Regions from separate parts of the Nonomuraea sp. NPDC003560 genome, predicted to be linked through region 1. Evidence: riboswitches for the same ligand, from Rfam matches in the RefSeq annotation. Region 1 holds a riboswitch; the other holds the start of a gene.

Region 1 (7,791 bases):
GCGCGGCGATGATCCCCGTCGCGCTGGGCTCGATGGGCCTCGGCATCCCGCTGACCGCCATCGCGGCCGGCAACTCGGGGCTGGTCGGCCTGACGATCACGTGGCTGGCGATCGTCGCCATCAACGTGGCCGCCGCCGTGGCCATCATGCGCCGCGGCTGAGCCGCCGCACGGCACTCAGGTGTCGCGGTGGAAGCGCAGCCGGACCTCGGCGGCCATGGTCTGGTCCTCGTGTTCGAGGCCGTAGGTCCACACCTGGCCGGCGTCCTCGGTGCGGCCGCGCAGCGGCAGCGTGCGCGCCAGCAGCTCGATGGCCAGCGCGCCCGTCTGGGGGTCGGCCCCGCTCTCGACGGCCTCGGCGAACTCGGCGCAGGCCAGTTCCAGGTGCGCGATGCCGAGCAGCACCCGCAGCCCCGGCAGCTCCCGCGCGGGGGCGAACTCCAGCGCGTCCAGCAGCAGCCCGGCGGCCTCCCCCGGGTCGCCGTATTCCAGCAGCGTCTCGGCGAGCTGGCGGGCCGCGTGCGCGGCGGCCTCGGCGTCGCCCGAGTCAAGGCTCGCGTCGAGGGCGGAGCGCAGCTCCTTGCCGGCCTCCTGCGGGCTGCCGGCCAGCCGGGCCAGCGCGAGGTGCGCCAGCGGGACGTAGGCCGGCGTGCCGACGCCGAGCACCGCCTGCCAGGCGGCTCTGGCCTGCTCGTCGCGGCCCTCGCGCTCGAAACCCTGGGCCAGGTGGCAGGCGGCCTGGGCGGCGTACTCGGGATGGCCGGTGGCCAGCGCGGTGCGGGCCGCGGCGCGGGCGGCCTCGGTGTCGCCGCGCTCGTCGAGCACCACGGCCAGCCCCACGGCCGCCTGGGCCCGGTCGGGGCTGTCGGGGTCGGCGACCAACTCGGTCAGGATCGCCGCCGCACCCTCCAGGTCGCCGCCCTCGGCCAGGCGGCGGGCGGTGTCGAGAGGCGGGGTCTCCAGCTCTGAGAACGTCAAGAGAGCTCCTTCAGGCGACGGATCGCACCGAGCCTAACGGCTCGCCGCGATCATGTCTGCTCACTTGACGGTGCAGGACTGGGCCAGATCCGGCGCGGGCCCCCGGGCGGGGACCCGCGCGGGCGGATCAGTCCTCGTACGCCTCCAGCGGCGGGCAGGAGCACACCAGGTTGCGGTCGCCGTACGCCTGGTCGATGCGGCGCACCGGCACCCAGTACTTGCCCTCGCGCAGCGAGGCCACCGGGTAGGCCGCCTCGGTCCGCGAGTACGGGTGGGCCCACTCGTCGGCGGTGACCGACTCGGCCGTGTGCGGCGCGTTGCGCAGCGGGTTGTCGGTCTTGTCGTAGTCGCCGGAGGCCACCTTGGCGATCTCGCCGCGGATGGCGATCATCGCGTCCACGAACCGGTCGAGCTCGTCCAGGTCCTCGCTCTCGGTCGGCTCGATCATCAGCGTCCCGGCCACCGGGAACGACATGGTCGGCGCGTGGAAGCCGTAGTCGATCAGGCGCTTGGCCACGTCGTCGACGGTGACGCCGGTCTCCTTGGTGATCTGGCGCAGGTCCACGATGCACTCGTGGGCCACCAGGCCGCCGCGGCCGGTGTAGAGCACCGGGTAGTGCGGGGCCAGCCGCCGGGCCAGGTAGTTGGCCGACAGGATGGCCTGCTCGGTGGCCGCCGTGAGGCCCTCGGAGCCCATCATCCGCACGTACGCCCACGAGATCGGCAGGATGCCCGCCGAGCCGTACGGGGCGGCCGAGACCGGGCCGACCGGGCCGCCGTCGCGCAGCGGGTGGCCGGGCAGGTAGGCCGCCAGGTGGCCGCGGACCGCGACCGGGCCGACGCCGGGGCCGCCGCCGCCGTGCGGGATGCAGAACGTCTTGTGCAGGTTGAGGTGGGACACGTCGGCCCCGAACTCGCCCGGCTTGGCCAGGCCCACCAGGGCGTTGAGATTGGCGCCGTCGACGTAGACCTGGCCGCCGGCCTCGTGCACCTTGGCGCAGACCTCGGTGATCGACTCCTCGTACACGCCGTGCGTGGACGGGTACGTCACCATGATCGCGGCAAGCTTGTCGCGGTGCTTGGCGATCTTGGCGTCGAGGTCGGCCAGGTCGATGTTGCCGTCGCTGTCGCAGGCCACGACCACGACCCGCATGCCCGCCATGACGGCGCTGGCCGCGTTCGTGCCGTGGGCCGACGACGGGATCAGGCACACGTCCCGCTCGGTGTCGCCGTTGGCCTGGTGGTAGGCGCGGATGGCCAGCAGGCCGGCGAACTCGCCCTGGGAGCCGGCGTTCGGCTGGATGGAGACCGCGTCGTAGCCGGTCACCTCGGCCAGCCAGCCCTCCAGCGTGCCGATGAGCTCCCGGTAGCCCTCGGTCTGGGCCTCCGGCGCGTACGGGTGCACGCCGGCGAACTCCGGCCAGGTGATCGGCTCCATCTCGGTGGTCGCGTTCAGCTTCATCGTGCACGAGCCGAGCGGGATCATCGAACGGTCGAGCGCGATGTCCTTGTCCTGGAGCCTGCGCAGGTAGCGCAGCATCGCGGTCTCGGAGCGGTGGCTGTGGAAGACCGGGTGGGTCAGGTAGTCCGACTCGCGCAGCAGCTCGGCCGGCAGCGCGTCGGCCTCCAGCGCCACCTCCTCGCGCTCGACGCCGAAGGCGGCCCACACCTTGACCAGCTCGGCGGCGCCGGTCTTCTCGTCGCAGGCGATCGAGACGTGGTCGTCGCCGGTCTGCCACAGGTTGACGCCCCGCTCGGCGGCGGCGGCCACCACCTCGGCGGCCCTGCCGGGCACGCGGACGAGCACGGTGTCGAAGAACTCGCCGTGCACGACCTCCAGGCCGGCCTCGCGCAGCCCGCCGGCCAGCGCGACGGCGTGCCGGTGCACGCGGTGCGCGATCCGGCGCAGGCCCTCGGGGCCGTGGTAGACGGCGTACATGCCGGCGATCACGGCCAGCAGCACCTGGGCGGTGCAGATGTTGCTGGTGGCCTTCTCCCGGCGGATGTGCTGCTCGCGGGTCTGCAGGGCCAGCCGGTAGGCGGGGTCGCCGTCGACATCGACCGACACGCCGACCAGACGGCCGGGCATCTGCCGCTGCAGGCCCTCGCGTACGGACATGTAGGCCGCGTGCGGCCCGCCGAACCCGAAGGAGACGCCGAAGCGCTGGGAGGAGCCGACGGCGATGTCGGCGCCCAGCTCGCCGGGGGCGGCCACCAGCGTGAGGGCCAGCAGGTCGGCGGCGGCCACGACGAGCGCGCCGGCCTCGTGCGCCCTGGCGGCCACGTCGCGGAAGTCGCGCAGCCGGCCCGAGGCTCCCGGGTACTGGACGAGCACGCCGAAGCACTCGGGCAGCTCGCCGTCGAGGTCGTGCTCGACCAGCGTGATGCCGAGCGGCTCGGCGCGGGTGGCCAGCACGGCCTTGGTCTGGGGCAGCGTGTCGGCGTCGACCACGAACACGTCGCTCTTGGACTTGCCGGCCCGGCGGGCCAGCGTCATGGCCTCGGCCGCGGCGGTGGCCTCGTCCAGCAGGGAGGCGCCGGCGACGTCGAGGCCGGTCAGGTCGGAGACGACCGTCTGGAAGTTCAGCAGCGCCTCCAGGCGGCCCTGCGAGATCTCCGGCTGGTACGGCGTGTAGGCGGTGTACCAGCCCGGATTCTCCAGCAGGTTGCGCCGGATGACGGCGGGCGTGACGGTGTCGTAGTAGCCCAGGCCGATCATGGAGGTCAGCACCCGGTTGCGGGAGGCCAGCTCGCGCAGCTCGGCGATGGCCTCGGTCTCGCTCGCGGCGGCCGGCAGCTTGAGCCGGTCCTTGACCCTGATGGCCTCGGGCACGGCCACGGCCACCAGATCGCCGACGGACTCGAAGCCCACGGCCTCGAGCATGCGCTGCTGCTCGGACTCCGATGGGCCGATGTGCCTGGACGAGAACGGCGGAGCGGACAGGTCGGTCATGGAGGTTGCCTCCCGAGGCTTGGAGACCGGCGCCAGGGCGCGGGCGAGTGCCGGATCTCCCCCTCTGTCATCGCGACGTCATCGCGACCTGAGAGCTTCACCCCACCGTGGGGCTTGCACCGTCGGTGAGGTGCGCCTGGCGGGCGCACCTGCTTTCCAGAGTTGCCTCACCCGAGCGGTACGGGATGCCTGAGAGATTCCGGGGAGGGTTGCTCCTTCGGCGCCCCAGGACCGTAGCCCAGGGACTCTCCCGCACGGGGTCATCAGCCTTACTCTGTCCTAGATTACTACGGTGTGTTCAGCGGTTCAGCTCACCCCGTGCGGCGTGCGCGACGCCGCTTGGCGAGCTCGTCAGCGGGATGGTCGGCCGGGACGGTGTCCTCGACCGCCGCCCGTTCCCCCGGCAGCTCCGCGAGGGAGCCCTCGACCTCTCGCCAGACCCGGCCGAGCGCGATGCCGAACACGCCCTGGCCGCCCTGGAGGAGATCGATCACCTCGTCGGCCGAGGTGCACTCGTAGACGCTGACACCGTCACTCATGAGCGTGATCTGCGCGAGGTCGGCGACCCCGCGGTCACGCAGATGCTGCACCGCGGTGCGGATCTGCTGCAACGACACCCCGGTGTCGAGCAGCCGCTTGACGACCTTGAGCACCAGGATGTCGCGGAAGCTGTAGAGCCGCTGCGAGCCCGAGCCGTGCGCGGCTCTTATCGTGGGCTCGACCAGGCCCGTGCGCGCCCAGTAGTCGAGCTGCCTGTAGGTGATGCCGGCTGCCGAGCAGGCTGTGGGCCCGCGGTATCCGATGTCGTCGGGCACCGTCGCGGGCTGCTCGTCGAAGAGCAGTCCCTGCTCTCCGGCACGCTGCCGCGCGCTCTCGCGCCGCACCGGATCTTCCTGGCCGGCCGTCTTTCCCTCGCCGCTGCTGACCGCCACGCGGACCTCCGGCTTTCTCTCATCCCATGGCCTGATCTGGGGGTTCGTAAAGGGCGACCACGGGTTTCACTTGCACCGTAGGACCGTGACCATGCTCAGTCAACGATCCGGCTCGGCGCGTCGTGAAGCGTAAATGCACTGAAATACCTACCCCGCCCTGCCGAAGTCCTCGGGAGTGATCGTGTCAAGGAACTCCCTGAACTTCTCCACCTCGTCCTCCTGGTCGTCAGGGATGATCACGCCGGCCTCCTGGACCACCTCTTCGCTGGCGAAGATGCGCGCGCCGGTGCGCAGCGCCAGGGCGATCGAGTCGGAGGGGCGGGCGCTGACCTCCACGCCGTTGGAGAACACCAGGTCGGCGAAGAAGATGCCGTCACGCAGGGCCACGATGTTGACCGCGCGCAGCCCGACGCCGAGCGCGCTCAGCACGTCCCTGAACAGGTCGTGGGTGAGCGGCCGGGGCGGCGGCTCCTCGGCCTGCGCCAGGGCGATCGCGGTCGCCTCGGTCATGCCGATCCAGATCGGAAGGAACCGTTCCCCGTGTGCCTCCTTGAGCAAGACGATCGGCTGATTTGTGGGCATCTCAACTCGAACGCCCACGACCTCCATCTGCAACACGGGCTGCTCCGTATTCGGCCGGCCGGTCGCCCGGCACAGCTGTTGACTGGGTCGTTTCTGCTACACGCTTATGCATTTCAACGTAACACCCGGCAGGCCTGGAATGTGCCCCGGCCTTCCAGCTCTGTGCCCTCAGCGGCCCAGGACAGACCTGACGCCGAGGCGCACCAGGGAGGCGTGCAGGTCGAGCAGGAGCGTGGACAACTCCCTGGCGGCCTCGTCGGCCTCGCCGATGGCGCCGGGCGCGCGCCGCTTGAGTATGGGCGCGACGGTCTGCTCGACCAGCCCGCACTCCCGCTCGGCGGCGGCCTTGACCGCGCGCAGGTGGCGGGCGTGCAGGCCGAAGCGGGCCAGGGCGCCGACGCTGCGCGCGATCTTCAGCGCCTCCTCGTCGTAGCGCCTGGCCACGGGGGCCAGCAGGCCGTAGTCCTCCAGCTCGGCGAGGGTCTCCTCGTCGATGCCGGCCGCCTCCAGCAACTGGGCCCGGTCGTAGCGGATCTCCTGCGTCTGCTGCACCGCGCGCGGACGGCCGAAGCTCTCGGCCATCTTGTCCTTGATCACCCGCAGCGGCAGGTAGTGGTCGCGCTGCTCGGTCAGGATGAAACGCAACTGCTCGACGTGGAGATGGGTGAACTTGCGGTAGCCCGAGGGGCTGCGCTCGGGCTCGATCAGCCCCTCACCCTCCAAGAAGCGGATCTTGGACACGGTGACGTCGGGGAACTCGCCCTGCAGCAGGGCGAGCACCTCCCCGATGCTCATGTGCGAGCGTGCCGCCTGTGAGCTCATGCGCCGGCGTTGACCCTCATCAGGAAGACGAGGCGGAACTTGCCGATCTGCACCTCGTCTCCGGAGTGCAGGGGAACCTCCTCGATGCGCTCCCGGTTGACGTAGGTGCCGTTGAGGCTGCCCACGTCCCGTACGGAGAACTGGCCGCCGCGGTGGCGGTAGAACTCGACGTGGCGACGGGAGACGGTGATGTCGTCGAGGAAGATGTCGCTCTCCGGGTGGCGCCCGGTCGTGGTGAGATCCTTGTCCAGCCGGAACCGGCTGCCCTGGTTGGGCCCCCTGGTGACCGTGAGCAACGCCGTGCCGGGCGGGAGCTGTTCGACCAGCGCCCGTTCGGCCAGGAGCATGTCGCCTGTCTCAGCCTCGTACGCCTCGATTCCCGCGACCGAGATCGTCGACGTGGTGTCCCCGGAGACCTCGGGTCTGGTCAGCGGTGACCCACAGCGGGAACAGAAACGGGCATCCTCGGGGTTGGCGTGCCCGCACTGCGTGCAGTAGACGCTCGGCATCGATCGGCTCGGCCTCCTACCGCGAAGACGCGGCGACGGTGCTGGGGACGCGCCTGCCTTCGCTCTTCAAGTTTGCGAATGCCGCAACTTACGCTGATCAGCGGCAAAGGTCAAGGCGGGGCGCTGGACTGCGGTTCGGACGCTGACAAAGTTACCGCCGCCCCCACCCCGTGGTCCATGCCGCCGCGCGTTTCTACATTACGATCTTGCGGCACTCCGCGCGCACATCTCGGGCGAAGGCTTTTCCGCTACTCTACGTGATCAGACGGCCGCCTGCTCGACCACGCGGGCCCACCGTTCGAGCAGTGCCTGCGCGCCGTCCATGTCGGGGGCCTCGGCCCACAGGTCGGTGACCGGCTCGGCGGCGGCGGGCAGGATCAGCACCCACGACCCGTCGTCGCGGGCGACCCGCACGCCGTCGGTGGTGTCCACGCGCCAGCCGTCGGGCTCGGCCTCGGCGGCCTCGATGACCGAGCGCATCACCGCGCCCTTGGCCGCCCACTGGGTCGGGACGCTCCGCCGCAGCAGCTTGACCTCGGGGATCCTGGCGTCGATCTGGCTGAGCGACAGCCGAGTGCGGGCCACCAGCCCCAGCAGGCGCATGAACGCGGCCAGGCCGTCGATGGCCGGGCTGAACTCCGGCACGACGAACCCGCCGCGCCCGTCGGCCGCGAAGATCATGTCGGGGCCCTGGGCGGCGGAGGTCAGGGCGTCGAGCGCGGTCGAGGTCCACTGCACCTGCACGCCGTGGAAGCGGCAGACCTGCTCGGCGACCCGCGTGGTGGTGACCGGCAGGGCCACCCGGCCGCCCCGGCGCTCGGCCGCCACCAGGTCCAGCACGACCAGCAGGGCGCGTTCCTCGCTGATGAGCTGGCCGGTCTCGTCCACCAGGGCGATGCGTTCGCCGACCGGGTCGAAGCGCACGCCGAAGGCCGCCCGCGAGGAGCTGACCAGCTCCGACAGGCGTTGCAGGTCGCGGCGGCGCTCGGCCAGCGTCTCGGTGGGCGAGACGTCGT
Region 2 (7,791 bases), on a different contig from region 1:
GGGCGATCCTGGCGGCCGTGATGGCCTTGTTGGAGGCCACCGCGTTGCGCTCGATGCACGGGATCTGCACCAGGCCGCCGATCGGGTCGCAGGTCAGCCCGAGGTTGTGCTCGATGCCGATCTCGGCGGCGTTCTCCACCTGCTCGGGGGTGCCGCCCATGACCTCGGTCAGGCCGGCCGAGGCCATCGAGCAGGCCGAGCCCACCTCGCCCTGGCAGCCGACCTCGGCGCCGGAGATCGAGGCGTTCTCCTTGAACAGCACGCCGATCGCGGCTGCGGTGAGCAGGAAGCGCACCACGCCGTCGTCGTCGGCGCTCGGGACGAACTTGGTGTAGTACGTCAGCACGGCCGGGATGATGCCCGCGGCGCCGTTGGTGGGGGCGGTGACGATGCGGCCGCCGGCGGCGTTCTCCTCGTTGACGGCCAGGGCGAACAGCGCCACCCAGTCCATCGCCTGCAGCGGGTCCTTCTCGGCCGACTCGGCCTGCAGCCGCCGGTGGAGCTGGTTGGCCCGGCGCTTGACCTTCAGGCCGCCGGGCAGCACGCCCTCCTTGCTGATGCCGCGCCGCACGCACTCCGACATCACCCGCCACAGGTTGAGGATGCCCGCGCGGATCTCCTCCTCGGTGCGCCCGAAGGCCTTCTCGTTCTCCAGCATGAGGGCGGAGATCGACAGGCCGGTGTTCGAGCAGTGCTTGAGCAGCTCCTCGCCCGAGGCGAACGGGTAGGGCAGGACGGTGTCGTCGGGCTTGATGCGGTCGGCGCCGGTGGCCTTCTCGTCCACGACGAAGCCGCCGCCGACGGAGAAGTAGACCTTCTCGCGCACGGTCTCGCCCTGCTCGTCGCGGGCGGTGAAGCGCATGCCGTTGGGGTGCTCGGGCAGGGAGATCTTGCGCTCGAAGACGAGGTCCTGGCCCACGACGAAGGGGATCTCGTGCTCGCCGTAGAGCTTGACCGTGCCCGCGGCGCGCATCTCGGCCAGGCGGGCGTCCACGGAGTCGACGTCGACCAGTTCCGGCTTCTCACCGGACAGGCCGAGCAGCACCGCCTTGTCGCTGCCGTGGCCCTTGCCGGTCAGGCCGAGCGAGCCGTACAGGATGACCTCGACGCGGGCCACGCGGGGGAGCAGGCCGTCGTCGTGCAGCCCGCGGGCGAACTTGTGCGCGGCGGCCATCGGGCCGCCCGTGTGGGAGCTGGACGGTCCGATGCCGATCTTGAAGAGGTCGAAGACGCTGATCGCCATTGATGGGCGCCCTTCAGTTCAGGAAGTGCCGGGGCCCGCGGCGGGCCCCGGCGTTGGTGTCAGGACTCGCCTGAGGTGAGCGCCGTGTACTCCTCGGCGGACAGCAGGTCCTCCGCGTCGCCCTCCATGCGGACGCGGAACATCCAGCCGTCGCCGTACGGGTCGCTGTTGGCCAGCGACGGGTCGTCGGCCACGGCCGAGTTCACCTCGACGATCTCGCCGCCGACGGGCGCGTAGATCTCGCTCACCGACTTGGTGGACTCCACCTCGCCGACCGAGTCACCCGCCTCGACGGTCGAACCGACCTCGGGGAGCTGCACGAAGACGACGTCACCAAGAGCCTCGGCGGCGAAGGCCGTGATGCCGACGGTCACGGTGATGCCGTCGTCCACGCCCGACACCCACTCGTGCTCCTTGGTGTAGTTCAGGTCGTCAGGGATGTTGCTCACTTGTTCCTCCTGTAGAAGGGCAGCTCGACCAGGTCCATAGGTTCATGGCTGCCCCGGATGTCCACGGCCAGACCTGTGTCGGCCCCGGCGTCCACGTAGGCCATCGCGATGGGCTTGCCCAGGGTCTGGGAGGGCGCACCGCTGGTGACCTCGCCGACGACGGCGCCGTCGCGGGTGACCGGGTAGCCGTGACGCGGCACCCGGCGGCCCTGGGCGACCAGGCCGACGAGGCGGCGGCGGGGCTGGTCGTCCTTGACCGCCTCCAGTGCCGCCCTGCCGACGAAGTCACCGGGCTTGTCGAATTTCACCACTCTGCCCAGCCCCGCGTCGAACGGGGTCAGGTCGGAGCTCAGCTCGTTGCCGTAGAGCGGCATGCCGGCCTCCAGCCTGAGGGTGTCGCGGCTGGACAGACCGGCGGCGCGCAGCCCGTGCGGCTCGCCCGCGGCCTCCAGGGCGCGCCAGAGCGGCACGGCGTCCTGGTTGGCGACGAACAGCTCGAAGCCGTCCTCGCCGGTGTAGCCGGTACGGGCGATGAGCGCCTGGCGGCCGTCGACCACGCCGGGCAGGCCCGCGTAGTACTTGAGACCGTCGAGGTCGGCGTCGGTGAGCGTGGCCAGGATCTCCTGGGCCTTCGGGCCCTGGATCGCGATGAGGGCGTACTGCTGGGAGCGGTCATCGACCGTCGCGTCATACGACTTAGTACGATTTTTCAGCTCATCCGCGACCTTGTCGGAGTTCGAGGCGTTGGCCACCACCATGAACTCCTCGTCCGCCAGCCGGTAGACGATGAGGTCGTCGAGCACCCCGCCGCGCTCGTCCACGATCATCGTGTACCTGGCCCGGCCGGGCGCGAGCGCCGACAGGTGGCCGACCAGCGCGTAGTCGAGGGCCTCTCCGGCCTGCGGGCCGGTCAGGAAGATCTCGCCCATGTGCGAGAGGTCGAACAGCCCGGCCGCCTCGCGGACGGCTTTGTGCTCCGCGGACTCGCTGCCGTACCGGAGCGGCATGAGCCAGCCGGCGAAGTCAGTCAGCGTGGCGCCTAGGGCCTCGTGGACGTCTCGTAGCGGCGTAGGTCGGGACATTTGTCGCACCTCAGGACAGGATTGGATGCCAGCATCCTCCCCCTCTGTCATGGATGCCTGAGAGCTTCGCCCGAGTTTTACCGGACTTTCACCTTCGGCGAGGCCCCGAGGGCCTGCTTTCCAGAGGTCACCTCCCCGTAAGAACGCCTTACAGGGCTGCCGCGCGGTCCTTTGCCTTGAGAGGTTCGCGGGGAGGGCTTGCTCCTTCAGGGACCCTGACCGGCTGTCAGGGTGCTCTCCCGCACGGTTTCGCCGGTGATGTCCGTCAGCCTAGTGCCGTCATGGGGGTGTTGTCGCGCTTCGCCCTCCACCATCCGCGGCATCCTCGACATCCCGCACGCAGCGAAAAGCGGCCGCGGCCCCGGAGAGGCGGGGTCGCGGCCGCGTTGGTGGCCGCGCGCGAGCCGGTCATGGCAGGTCAGCTCGCACGCGGCAGCTCGGGGCGGGCCGGCGGTGACCGGCCCGCGGGGATCAGGCCCTACAGATCACAGGCCCGGAGATCAGGCCCGACGGTCAGGCCCGCGCCCAGAGGGCGGGCACGTTCGGCGGCTCCCAGCCCGGCAGGCTGGTGTGCGCCTGGAGGCAGCGGTAGCTGACCCCCTGGTAGGTGACGACGTCCCCGGCCGTGTACGACTTGTAAGCCGTCCACGTGGTGCCCTGGCCGTCCCCTCCGACGGTCAGGGTGAAGGACGCGGAGTGGTCCGCCGTCGCCCCGTCGCCGTTGATCCCTATGGTGTACGTCCCCGCCGCGACGCCGCCGGTGGTGGCGATCGTGACGGTGGACGACTGGCCCGCCTGAACGGTGGACGGGCTGAAGGAGACGGTGACCCCGCTCGGCACGTTCCCGGCGGAGAGCGCGACGCTCTGCGCCTGGCCGGACGTGACCTGGGTACTGACCGCCGCGGTAGCCGACTGACCGGCCTGGACCGATGCCGACGACGGGGTCACCGAGATCGAGTAGTCGTTCTCCGTGGGCGTGCCGGTGCCCACGGCGAGCTTCCATATGGCGTAAGCGATGGCGTCGGAGTTGCGGTCGAGCGCCGTGGTGTTGATGGCGCTCGGGTAGCTGTCGCACGCGCTGTGGTAGCAGCGGTCGAACGCCTGCCCGGCCGAGCCGCCCCACTTGGCGGCCTGGGCCGAGCTCTTGACCGCCCCGGCCCCCGTGGCCAGGCCGCCGACCCGGACGCCCGCGCTCTTGAACGAGGCGTGGTCGCTGCGGCCGTCGCCCTCCCTGTCACCCTCGGTCTGCAGGCCGATGGTGGCGAAGTAGTCGTTGAAGGTGCGCTGGATCGCCGCGTCGTCGTCGTAGACGAAGTAACCGGCGTTGGTCGAGGCGATCATGTCGAAGTTCAGGTACACCTCGACGCCGCTCGCGCCGCCGTTCTGCACGTAGTACCTGGACCCGACCATGCCCGCCTCTTCGGCGCCCCACCAGCCGAACCGCACGTGCTTGGTGAGGGTGGGCTTGCGGGCGGCCAGGGTGAGGGCGTTCTCCAGGAGCGCGGCCGAGCCGGAACCGTTGTCGTTGATCCCGGGGCCGGCCGCGACGCTGTCGAGGTGGGCGCCGAGCATCACGGTCTGGTTGGCCGGGCCGCCCGGCCAGTCGGCGATCAGGTTGCTGCCGCCGCTGAAGTTCTGCACGCGGGTGGTGAAGCCGGCCGCGTCCAGCTTGCCCTTGATGTAGTTCATCGAGGCGGTGAAGCCCGGCCTGCCCGAGGCGCGGTTGCCGCCGTTGCTCGTGGCGATGGACTGCAACTGGCTCAGATGCGCCGTCACGTTCGCGACGGGGATGTCGGGCGCGGGGTCGGCGGCGGCGCCGACCGGTCCGGCCGGCGTGGTGAGGGTCAGGGCCAACGCGGCGGTGGCCGCGGCGCCCAGCCTGAGCATGGCGTTCACGATCTGTGGCTCCTCAAGGGGGTTGGGCGGCCACCCCGGCGTGGCCGCCCAGGTCGTGCGACTTAGACCGGCTGCCAGAGGGCAGGGGTGTTGGGCGGCTCCCAGCCCGGCAGGCTGGTGTGCGCCTGGAGGCAGCGGTAGCTGGTGCCCTGGTAGGTGACGGTCTGTCCGGCCGTGTAGGCCGTGTACGTCTGCCACGTGGTGCCCTGGCCGCCGCCCACCGTCAGGCTGAAGGAGGCCGAGTGGTCGGCGCTCGCGCCGTCGGCGTTCAGGCTGATCGTGTACGTGCTGGGCGTCACGCCGCTCGTGGTCGCGAACGTCACCGTGGACGACTGCCCCGCGGTGATCGTGGACGGGCTGAAGCTGACCGTCACGCCCGCGGGCACGTTGCTCGCCGCCAGGGCGATGCTCTGCGCCTGACCGGCGGTGACCTGCGTGCTGACCGTGGCGGTGGCCGACTGGCCGGCCTGCACCGAGGCCGACGACGGGGTCACGCCGAAGGAGTAGTCGTTCGGCGAGCTCTGCCCGATCTGCAGGTTGTAGGTCGCCTGGCGGTCCACGTCGGCGCCGTCGGCCGTGATGGCGATCGAGTGGCTGCCCTGCGGGCTGCTCGCCGAGGTGGTGATCGTCAGCGTCGAGCTCTGCCCCGCGGTGATGGTGGCCGGGCTGAACGAGGCGGTCACGCCGGCCGGCAGGGTGCCGGTCCGCAGGGTGATCGACTGCGCCGAGCCGCCGGTCACGGTGGTGCTCACCGTGGTCGTGGTGCTCTGGCCGGGGGTGACGCTGCCGGAGGCGGGGTTCAGGTTGACCGAGAAGTCGTTGCTGCCCTGGGTGCAGGTCGGCTCGCCGGACTGGGCCCGTACGCTGACGCCGTCCCAGGCGTTCTTGACCACGTTGAACTCGGTGCAGCTGCCCGGGTACAGGGTCTTGGCGGCCTGGAGGGTGGCGACCCTGGCCTTGGCGTGCGTCCACGGCTGGGTCTTCGTGTTCAGCGCGGACATGAACACCTCACCGGCCTTGCGGATGCCGATGCCGGTGATCGCGGCGCCGTTGTCGCAGCGGGTGCTGGCGGGCTTGCCCGAGGGGTTGGTGCCCTCGGCCACCAGGTAGAACCAGTGGTTCTGCGGGCCGGCCGCCGCGTGCACCTCGGTGTTCGGGATGGAGGCGCTGTAGCAGTTCGGGTGGTTGAGGGCCGACGGGTTGTACATGTTGCGGATCGGCCCGGACCCGGAGAGGTTGACCTCCTCGCCGACCAGGTAGTCCGGCGGGTCGTTCGGGTTGTTGGCGTACGCCTCGGTGAGCGCGCCGAAGATGTCGCCGGTGGACTCGTTCATGCCGCCGGTCTCGTTGCCGCTGCCCGAGCCGCCGCTGGTGAACTGGAAGATGCCGTGGCCGAACTCGTGGCCGACCACGTCCATCGACGTGAGCTGCTGGGAGTTGGCGGAGTTGTGGCCGAAGGAGCCGTACTGGCCGTTCCAGTAGGCGTTGACGTCGGCCAGGCCGACGCGGGCCGGGTAGCCGCCGCCCTGGCCGTTGATGCCGTTGCGGCCGAGCCAGGCGCTCAGCATGTCCCATTCCCGCTGCGCGGCGTAGAGCGCGTCGACGCAGGCGGTCTCCAGGTTCGTGCCCGAGCCGTTGCCCCAGGTGTCGGTGGTCTTCGTGTACGGCGAGCCGTTCTGGCCGCCGCACGCGACGCCGCTCCTGCGGGGGTCGCGCATCGTGTACGAGGGGCTGGTGTCGATGGTGACGGTGCCGACGTAGTAGCTGTTGCCGGTGCCGTCGCGCACCTCGTCCCAGTCGTCGATGACCTTGCCGGTCAGGGCGTCCACGTAGACGTGGAGCTTGGTCTCGTGACCGGCGGCGGTGGCGCCGGTGACGAGGACCTCCCAGGCAAGTCGCGGGGTCGTCGTGGTGGCGTGCACGGACAGCACGGGCGTGGCGACGGTCTCGACCCTGGCCACCTTGGCCCTGGCCGTCACGGCGGCCTGGGCCGCGGTGACCTTCGCCTTCGTGCCGATCCCGATCTTCGTGCGCTGCCCGGTGGCGACCGTGTCGACCACCGCGCCGGAGGCGTCCGTGGCGACGACCACGTCGCCGCCGTAGACGGGCAGGCCCGCGTGCTTGCGGGCGTAGGTCAGGTACTGCAGGCCGCGGACGCCTTCGACGGTCGACGTCAGCGTGAACGTGTCCTGCTCGGATGCCAGCAATGCCGCCGAGTCGGCCAGGATCGCGTTGTGTGCGGTGGCGATCGCGTTCCTGCGCTCGTCGGGGCTGGGAGGATCGGCCACCTGCGACGCTTGGGCTGTGGCGCTCGTGGCGCCCACCAGCGAGCTGGTGGTCAGGGCTAGCGCGAGCATTGCGGCAGCCCCCAACCTGAGTTTGGGGTTCACTCTCTGGCTCCTCAGGGGGGTGTGGAGTGGAAGAGCCCCGGCCGGCTGGGGATGAACACAGGGTGACACCGGGATGGCGCGACCCGGTACCCAACAAGTTCGCTATAACGTGGTGGTATGGCCCCCTGAGCTGGGATTTCGCGCGATTTGAGGGCGCAGAAAAGGTAAAGAAGCTTTCCAGTAACGGTCTCAGCAGGCCGCCGTGAACGCCTCGAAGAGCGCCGGTCCCTCGCCCGCCTCCGGGTGCCACTGGACCGCCACCGCGAACCCGCCGGAGTCGAGCTCCACCGCCTCGATCGTCCCGTCGTCGGCCGTGGCGGTGACCGTGAGGCCCCGGCCGAGCCGGTCGATGGCCTGGTGGTGGTAGTGCGGGACCGCCACCGGGTCCGTGCCGAGCACCTTCGCCAGGCGGCTGCCGGGGACGGGCGTGACCGGCAGGTGGCCGAACTCGCCGGGCGCGGGGGAGTGGCCGGTGTGCCCGGTCACGTCGGGCAGGTGCTGGTGCAGGGTGCCGCCGAGCAGCACGTTGAGCACCTGCAGGCCGCGGCAGATGCCCAGGAACGGCAGCCCGGCCTCCAGGGCCGCCGCCAGGAGGGCGAACTCGGCCTCGTCCCGGAACTCCCGGACGTAGCCGGTGCGCTCGTGCGCCGCCCGGCCGTACCTGGCCGGGGCGACGTCGCCGCCGCCGGCCAGGACGAGACCGTCGAGCCGCCCCACGACCTGGGCGGGAT

Evidence for each region. A riboswitch is a leader RNA that binds a small molecule or an ion and turns the genes downstream of it on or off. The one in region 1 is predicted to bind glycine.
Region 2: it holds a riboswitch for glycine, as region 1 does, so the genes downstream of both, gcvT (glycine cleavage system aminomethyltransferase GcvT) here and gcvP (aminomethyl-transferring glycine dehydrogenase) in region 1, are expected to answer to the same signal.

Annotation. Positions count from the first base shown of each region.
Region 1 covers NZ_JBIAOF010000009.1:437,159-444,949, forward strand. The annotation lists gene ACFYUV_RS33310 (hypothetical protein) at 1-161, shown strand, start outside; gene ACFYUV_RS33315 (tetratricopeptide repeat protein) at 177-977, opposite strand; gene gcvP (aminomethyl-transferring glycine dehydrogenase) at 1,105-3,930, opposite strand; glycine riboswitch at 4,097-4,193, opposite strand; gene ACFYUV_RS33325 (MerR family transcriptional regulator) at 4,242-4,862, opposite strand; gene ACFYUV_RS33330 (bifunctional nuclease family protein) at 5,010-5,480, opposite strand; gene ACFYUV_RS33335 (MerR family transcriptional regulator) at 5,613-6,239, opposite strand; gene ACFYUV_RS33340 (FHA domain-containing protein) at 6,263-6,775, opposite strand; gene ACFYUV_RS33345 (sugar phosphate nucleotidyltransferase) at 7,037-7,791, opposite strand, start outside.
Region 2 covers NZ_JBIAOF010000003.1:217,576-225,366, reverse strand. The annotation lists gene ACFYUV_RS11910 (L-serine ammonia-lyase) at 1-1,243, opposite strand, end outside; gene gcvH (glycine cleavage system protein GcvH) at 1,303-1,692, opposite strand; gene gcvT (glycine cleavage system aminomethyltransferase GcvT) at 1,689-2,774, opposite strand; glycine riboswitch at 2,809-2,908, opposite strand; glycine riboswitch at 2,929-3,026, opposite strand; gene ACFYUV_RS11895 (M28 family peptidase) at 3,288-4,661, opposite strand; gene ACFYUV_RS11890 (M4 family metallopeptidase) at 4,733-7,027, opposite strand; gene ACFYUV_RS11885 (gamma-glutamyl-gamma-aminobutyrate hydrolase family protein) at 7,250-7,791, opposite strand, start outside.